3 regions of the Streptomyces griseus subsp. griseus genome follow, and region 3 is predicted to be linked to each of the others. Evidence: riboswitches for the same ligand, from Rfam matches in the RefSeq annotation. Region 3 holds a riboswitch; each other region holds the start of a gene.
What was found. Region 3 has a riboswitch for thiamine pyrophosphate ahead of D6270_RS25345 (thiamine ABC transporter substrate-binding protein). Riboswitches for the same ligand answer to the same signal wherever they lie in the genome.
Positions count from the first base shown of each region.

Region 1 (2,258 bases), 1.7 Mb from region 3:
TCCCAGGTCAGCTCCTCGGCCCGGCCGTCCACCTTCTCCAACGCCTGGTAGAGCGGCACCGTTCCGATCGGCACGGGGGAGTTGCGCAGCACCCACTCACGGGTGGTGTGGATGTTGCGGCCGGTGGAGAGGTCCATGACCGTGTCGGCGCCCCACTTGGTCGCCCAGGTCATCTTGTCGACCTCCTCCTCGATGGAGGAGGTGACGGCCGAGTTGCCGATGTTGGCGTTGACCTTCACCAGGAACCGCTTGCCGATGATCATCGGCTCGATCTCGGGGTGGTTGACGTTGGCCGGCAGCACGGCCCGGCCCGCCGCGATCTCCTCCCGCACGACTTCGGCCTCGACGTTCTCCCGGATGGCGACGTACTCCATCTCCGGGGTGATCTCCCCCCGCCGGGCGTATGCGAGCTGCGTGACGGGCCGTCCGTCGCGGCTGCGGCGCGGCTGACGCGGACGGCCGGGGAAGACGGCGTCGAGGTTGCGCAGCCCGCCGCGCGGCGAGGTGTGCTTGAGCCCGTCGTCCTCGGGGCGGACCGGGCGGCCCGCGTACTCCTCGGTGTCGCCGCGGGCGATGATCCAGTTATCCCGCAGGGGAGCGAGGCCCCGGCGGACATCGGTGTCGATGGCGGGATCGGTGTACGGCCCCGACGTGTCGTACAGCGCCACGTCCTTGCCGTTGGTGAGGTGCACCTGTCGGACCGGCACCCGGAGGTCCGGGCGCGAGCCCTGGACGTACCCCTTGTGCCAGCCGATGGACTTCCCGGCCTCGTCGTCCGGAGTGCCGTCCGGCGTTCCGTCGTTCTGTTTCGAGGCAGGCGTGCGTGCGTCCGCTGTGGTCATGAGACCTACTCCCTACGCCGGCATTACCCGGTAACAGGTTCGGCGGTCGGCGCAGCCATGTCCCGTACGGATGTACGGCGATCAGCGCCCTCTCAGCCCGGTGCTCCGAGCTCCCGCGTGTGCAAAGGTGCCTCCACGCTAGCGTCCTTTCCGGCGAGCTGACCAGAGGGCCCTCCCGTTCTTGCGATGATCGCCCCGTGACCTCCCCCCAAAGCGACCCCGCACCCCAGCCGCCCCAGGGCCACAGCCACGGACATACGCACAGCCATGGTCCCGCCGCCCCGGTCTCCAAGCATCTGCGCAAGGTCATCGCCGCCGTCCTGATCCCGTTCGCCACGGCGGTCGTCGTCGGCCTGATCGCGTTCTGGCCCGGCGGCGTCCCCGCCCACGAGCGCACCGGCGTCGGATTCGACCGGCAGACCCAGGACGGCAAGGTCGTCCAGGTCGTCAAGGTCGACTGCGCCGACGTCAACGCCTCACAGGTACCACCCACCGGTGACACCTCCACCCCCTCGGGCCGCGAGGCCGTCAACGAGCAGCAGGGGGAGTGCGCGAAGGCGACCGTCGAGGTGACCAGCGGCGACGACAAGGGCCGTAAGTTCGTCGAGGTGGTCCAGCCGGACGCGCCCCGCCAACTGCGCGAGGGCCAGGGCGTGGTCGTGGCGTACGCCCCCGACGCGCCCCGCGACCTCCAGTACAGCGTCACCGATGTGAACCGGAAGATCCCGATGACGCTGCTGGCGGCGATCTTCGCCCTGGCGGTGGTCGCGGTGGGCCGGCTGCGCGGGGTGATGGCGCTGGTGGCGCTGGCCGTCTCGTTCGCCGTGCTGACCCTGTTCATCCTGCCGGCGATCCTGCAGGGCTCGAATCCGCTGGTGGTGGCGGTGATCGGGGCCAGCGCCATCATGCTGGCGGCGCTCTACATGTGCCACGGGGTGACGGCCCGTACGTCCGTCGCGGTCATCGGCACGCTGATCTCACTGCTGCTGATCGGGCTGCTCGGCTCGCTGTTCATCGGCTGGGCCGATCTGAGCGGCAACACCGACGACAACACCGGCCTCATCCACGGTCTCTACCCGGACATCGACATGAGCGGTCTGCTGCTGGCCGGTGTCATCATCGGATCGCTCGGGGTACTCGACGATGTGACGGTCACCCAGACCTCCGCCGTCTGGGAATTGCACCAGGCGGACCCGCAGATGGGCTGGCGCGGGCTGTACCGGGCAGGTATCCGCATCGGACGGGACCACATCGCCTCCGTCGTGAACACCCTGGTGCTGGCGTACGCGGGCGCGGCGCTGCCCCTGCTACTGCTCTTCTCCATCGCCCAGTCCAGTGTGGGCACGGTGGCCAACAGCGAGCTGGTCGCCGAGGAGATCGTCCGGACGCTGGTCGGTTCGATCGGTCTGGTCGCCT
Region 1 covers NZ_CP032543.1:3,834,392-3,836,649, reverse strand. Annotated here, with positions in the region: gene thiC (phosphomethylpyrimidine synthase ThiC) at 1-842, opposite strand, end outside; TPP riboswitch at 835-969, opposite strand; gene D6270_RS17085 (YibE/F family protein) at 1,040-2,258, shown strand, end outside.
Region 1: linked by a shared signal. The riboswitch ahead of thiC (phosphomethylpyrimidine synthase ThiC) and the one ahead of D6270_RS25345 (thiamine ABC transporter substrate-binding protein) in region 3 are both predicted to bind thiamine pyrophosphate.

Region 2 (2,258 bases), 3.9 Mb from region 3:
CGAGGAGGAGACCAGGCAGGGCGGTCGGGCCGAGCAGCGGGGCGTTGTCGGGGGACGCGGGGCGCAGTCCGGCCCGGGTCTCGGTGAGCGGCAGCTCGGTGATGCCGGGCACCAGCTCGTGGGCGTCGCGCAGCAGCTCGTAGACGCCGCCGGCGGTGACCGTGGTGTCCCAGCCCATCTCCTCGCTGGTGGCGCCGACGACCAGCTCTCCGTTCTCGCGCGGTACGAGATAGAGGTGGCCGCCCCGGACGACGGCCCGCACGGTCCGGCTGAGGAAGGGGGCGTACGCCGGGGGCACGGTGAGCCGTAGGACCTGGCCCTTGACCGGCCGGACCGGCGGCAGAACCTCCTCGGGCACCCCCGCGAGCCGCCCGCTGAGACTGCCCGCCGCCAGCACGACCTGGTCGGCCGCCGGCTCCGTACCGTCACCGAGCATCGCCCCGGCGGCCCGGCCCCCGCTGACGGTGAGCCGCTCGGCGGCCGCCCTGCGGAACACCACCCCCGCCCGTTCGCACGCGGCCAGCAGCGCCGCCGCGAGCCGGCGCGGATCCACCTGGTGGTCACCGTCCACCCGCAGCCCGCCCCGCACCCCGGGCGCGAGCATCGGCTCCAGACGGCGGCACTCACGGCCGCTCAGCCAGACCGACTCCAGCCCCGAGCGCTCCTGGAGAGCGTGCAGCTCCCGCAGATGGGCCCGGTCGTCGGAGTCCAGCGCGACGGCCAGCGTGCCGCAGGTGCGGAAACCGGTCTCCCGGCCGCTCGCCGCCTCCAGCTCCGCGACGAACTCCGGATAGCGGGCGGCGGAGGCGAGGTTGAGGCCGAGCAGCATCTCCTCGCCGTAGTGCAGTTCGGTGACGGCGGCCAGCATGCCCGCCGCGACCTGGGCGGCGCCGCCGCCCGGATCGGGGTCGGCCACGGTGACGCCCAGCCCGCGCTGGGCCGCCCGCCAGGCGGTGACCAGGCCGATGATCCCGCCCCCGATGACGAGGACGTCGGATCCTGAGCTTCCCCCCGGGATTCCGGAGGCTTTCCCCGAGACGCGCATGGGTGTCCAGCCCCTCCCTTCGCCGGCATGACCCGGATCAGGTTCGTACGGTCGGAGGCCGCCCAGCCTCCCTCTCAGCCCGGTGCGTCCGGGCTCCCGCGAGTGTTCTACCGTGGCCAGCCTAACGCTCGCCGCCGACAAGGGAGCAGCCGCCGTGGCCCGTTCACTCGACGGACTCGTCCTGTCGCCCGTCGCCGACCAGGCCCCGGGCCAGGTCGGTACCCGCACCCGCTTCACCTACCACGAGCGGGGCGGCACGGTCTGGGCCGAGTACGCGGGCGGTGACGTGGTGCGCGGCCATCTCGTCGGCACCCGCCGGGGGGACGCCCTCGACTTCCGCTACGTCCAGCTCAAGGAGGACGGGACGACCTCTTCCGGACACTGCCTCTCCACCGTCTCCGAACTCCCGGACGGCCGGGTGCGGCTGGACGAGCGCTGGGCGTGGGAGTCCCAGGAGGGCGGCGGGACGAGCGTGGTGGAGGAAGTCATCATCTGATCCGTAGTCAGATGAATAGACTGGTACGCGTGAGCGAGCAGACGGAACACCACGCGGCGCGGCAGCGCACACGGAACGCCGTGATCGTCGGAGCGGGCATGGCGGGTGTGCAGACCGCCGTCGCCCTGCGGGAAGCCGGCTTCACCGGCACCGTCACCCTGATCGGCGCCGAACCCCACCAGCCCTACGACCGGCCGCCGCTGTCCAAGGCGGTGCTGCTCGGCAAGGCCGAGGACTCCGCCTTCGACGTCGACTTCGAGGCGCTGGAGATCACGCTCCGCCTCGGCCTGGACGTCACCGCCCTGCGCGCCGCCGACCATGTCCTGGACACGGCGGGCGGCCCCGTCCCCTACGACGTCCTCGTCCTGGCGACCGGTGCCGAGCCCATCGCCCTGCCCGGCACCGAGGGCGTCCCCGGCGTCCATCTGCTGCGCACCCTCGACGACGCCGCCCGGCTGCGGCCCGTCCTGGAGCAGAGCCACGACGTGGTCGTCGTCGGGGCGGGGTGGATCGGCGCCGAGTTCGCCACCGCCGCCCGCGCCGCCGGGTGCGCGGTCACCGTCGTCGAGGCCGCCGCCCGCCCGCTCGCCGGCACCCTGCCCGCCGAGGTCGCCGCCCCGATGGCCGACTGGTACGCGGAGAGTGGCGCCGAACTCCTCACCGAGGCCCGGGTGGAGCGCGTCGAGGGGTCCACCGTGGTCCTCGCGGACGGCCGGA
Region 2 covers NZ_CP032543.1:1,650,768-1,653,025, reverse strand. Annotated here, with positions in the region: gene thiO (glycine oxidase ThiO) at 1-1,045, opposite strand, end outside; TPP riboswitch at 1,043-1,155, opposite strand; gene D6270_RS07640 (avidin-fold protein) at 1,200-1,541, shown strand; gene D6270_RS07635 (NAD(P)/FAD-dependent oxidoreductase) at 1,571-2,258, shown strand, end outside.
Region 2: linked by a shared signal. The riboswitch ahead of thiO (glycine oxidase ThiO) and the one ahead of D6270_RS25345 (thiamine ABC transporter substrate-binding protein) in region 3 are both predicted to bind thiamine pyrophosphate.

Region 3 (2,258 bases):
CGGCTCTCCAACATCGTCTTCATGGGCATGGGCGAGCCGCTCGCCAACTACAACCGTGTCGTCGGCGCGATCCGCCGCCTCACCGACCCCGAGCCGGACGGCCTCGGTCTCTCCCAGCGCGGGATCACCGTCTCCACCGTCGGGCTCGTCCCGGCGATGCTGCGCTTCTCCGACGAGGGCTTCAAGTGCCGCCTCGCGGTCTCGCTGCACGCCCCGGACGACGAGCTGCGCGACACCCTCGTCCCCGTCAACACCCGGTGGAACGTCCGCGAGGTGCTGGACGCCGCGTGGGAGTACGCGGAGAAGTCCGGCCGCCGCATCTCCATCGAGTACGCCCTCATCCGGGACATCAACGACCAGGCCTGGCGCGGTGACCTCCTCGGCCGGCTGCTCAAGGGCAAGCGGGTCCACGTCAACCTGATCCCGCTGAACCCGACGCCCGGCTCCAAGTGGACCGCCTCGCGCCCCGAGGACGAGAAGGCGTTCGTCGAAGCCATCGCGGCCCACGGCGTGCCCGTCACCGTCCGGGACACCCGCGGCCAGGAGATCGACGGGGCCTGCGGGCAGCTGGCGGCCTCCGAGCGCTGAGGGGCCGACGGCCTCACCCGTACCGGCCGGAAACCGCCGGTGTAGCCTGGGCGCGAAATCAACTTCATATTCCGACAGGGGAGCGCCACAGCGCTGAGAGTGCGGCACCGAGGACAGGTTGGCCGCAGACCCTCTGAACCTCGCCCGGGTCATTCCGGGTAGGAAGTTCGGACCTTACTCAAGCTGTTGCGCCCTGCCCGCTTCCGGTACGTCCGGTCGTGGGCGGGGCCGCGTCTCTTCCTGGTCACCTCCAGGAGGAATCACATGAACACCACCAAGAAGTACGCGTCGACCGCGCTCGCCGCGGTGCTCGGCGTCACCGTCCTCGCGGGCTGCGGCGGCTCCGACGACGCCTCGGCCGGATCCGGTGCGTCCAAGGGCAGCGGCTCCAAGACCGTCACCCTGGTCACCCACGACTCCTTCAACGCCTCGGAAGACGTGCTGAAGCAGTTCACCGAGGAGAGCGGCTACACCGTCCAGCTCCTCAAGAGCGGCGACGCCGGTGCCGCGCTCAACCAGGAGATCCTGACCAAGGGCTCCCCGCGCGGCGACGTCTTCTTCGGCGTCGACAACACCCTGCTCTCCCGCGCCCTCGACAACGGCCTCTTCACCGCGTACGAGGCCAAGGGCCTGGACCGGGTCCTGGCAGGCACCGAGCAGGACGGCCGGCACCGCGTGACGCCCGTCGACACCGGTGACATCTGCGTCAACTACGACAAGAAGTTCTTCGCCGACAAGAAGCTCGCGCCGCCGCAGACCTTCGAGGACCTGCTGAAGCCCGCGTACAGGAACCTCCTCGTCACCGAGAACGCGGCCACCTCCTCGCCCGGCCTCGGCTTCCTGCTCGGCACCGTCGCCACCCAGGGCGAGGACGGCTACGAGGCGTACTGGAAGAAGCTCAAGGCCAACGGCGTCAAGGTCGTCGACGGCTGGGAGCAGGCCTACAACGAGGAGTTCTCGGGCTCCGCGGGCGGCAGGAAGGCCAAGGCGGACCGGCCGCTCGTCGTCAGCTACGCCTCCAGCCCTCCCGTCGAGGTCCTCTACGCCGACCCGCAGCCCGAGGAGGCCCCCACCGGCGTCTCCACCGGGACCTGCTTCCGGCAGACCGAGTACGCCGGGCTGCTGAAGGGCGCGAAGAACGAGGCGGGCGGCAAGGCGCTGCTGGACTTCCTGATCAGCAAGACGTTCCAGGAGGACGTGCCGCTGAACATGTTCGTGAACCCGGTCGTGAAGGACGCGAAGCTGCCGGAGGTCTTCACCGAGTTCGGCGAGAGCGTCGACAAGCCGGCGACGGTGGCCCCGGAGAAGATCGCCGCCAACCGTGAGCAGTGGGTCCGGTCGTGGCACTCGCTCGTCGTGAAGTAGCCGGTCCCACCGGAGGAAGCGGGCGGCGCGGAGCGGCGGTACGGCTCGGCCTGATGGCCGTGCCCGTCGCGTTCTTCGCCGTCCTCTTCGCCTACCCCGTCGCCTCCATCGTCGGACGCGGGCTGAGGACGGACGGCGTCTGGCAGTTCGGGCGGATCGGCGACGTACTGTCCCGCCCGGACATCCTCGACGTCCTCTGGTTCACCACCTGGCAGGCCCTCGCCTCCACCGCGCTCACCCTGTTGATCGCCCTGCCCGGCGCGTACGTCTTCGCCCGCTTCGACTTTCCGGGCAAGCAGGTGCTG
Region 3 covers NZ_CP032543.1:5,583,065-5,585,322, forward strand. Annotated here, with positions in the region: gene rlmN (dual-specificity RNA methyltransferase RlmN) at 1-588, shown strand, start outside; TPP riboswitch at 655-771, shown strand; gene D6270_RS25345 (thiamine ABC transporter substrate-binding protein) at 853-1,953, shown strand; gene D6270_RS25350 (ABC transporter permease) at 2,007-2,258, shown strand, end outside.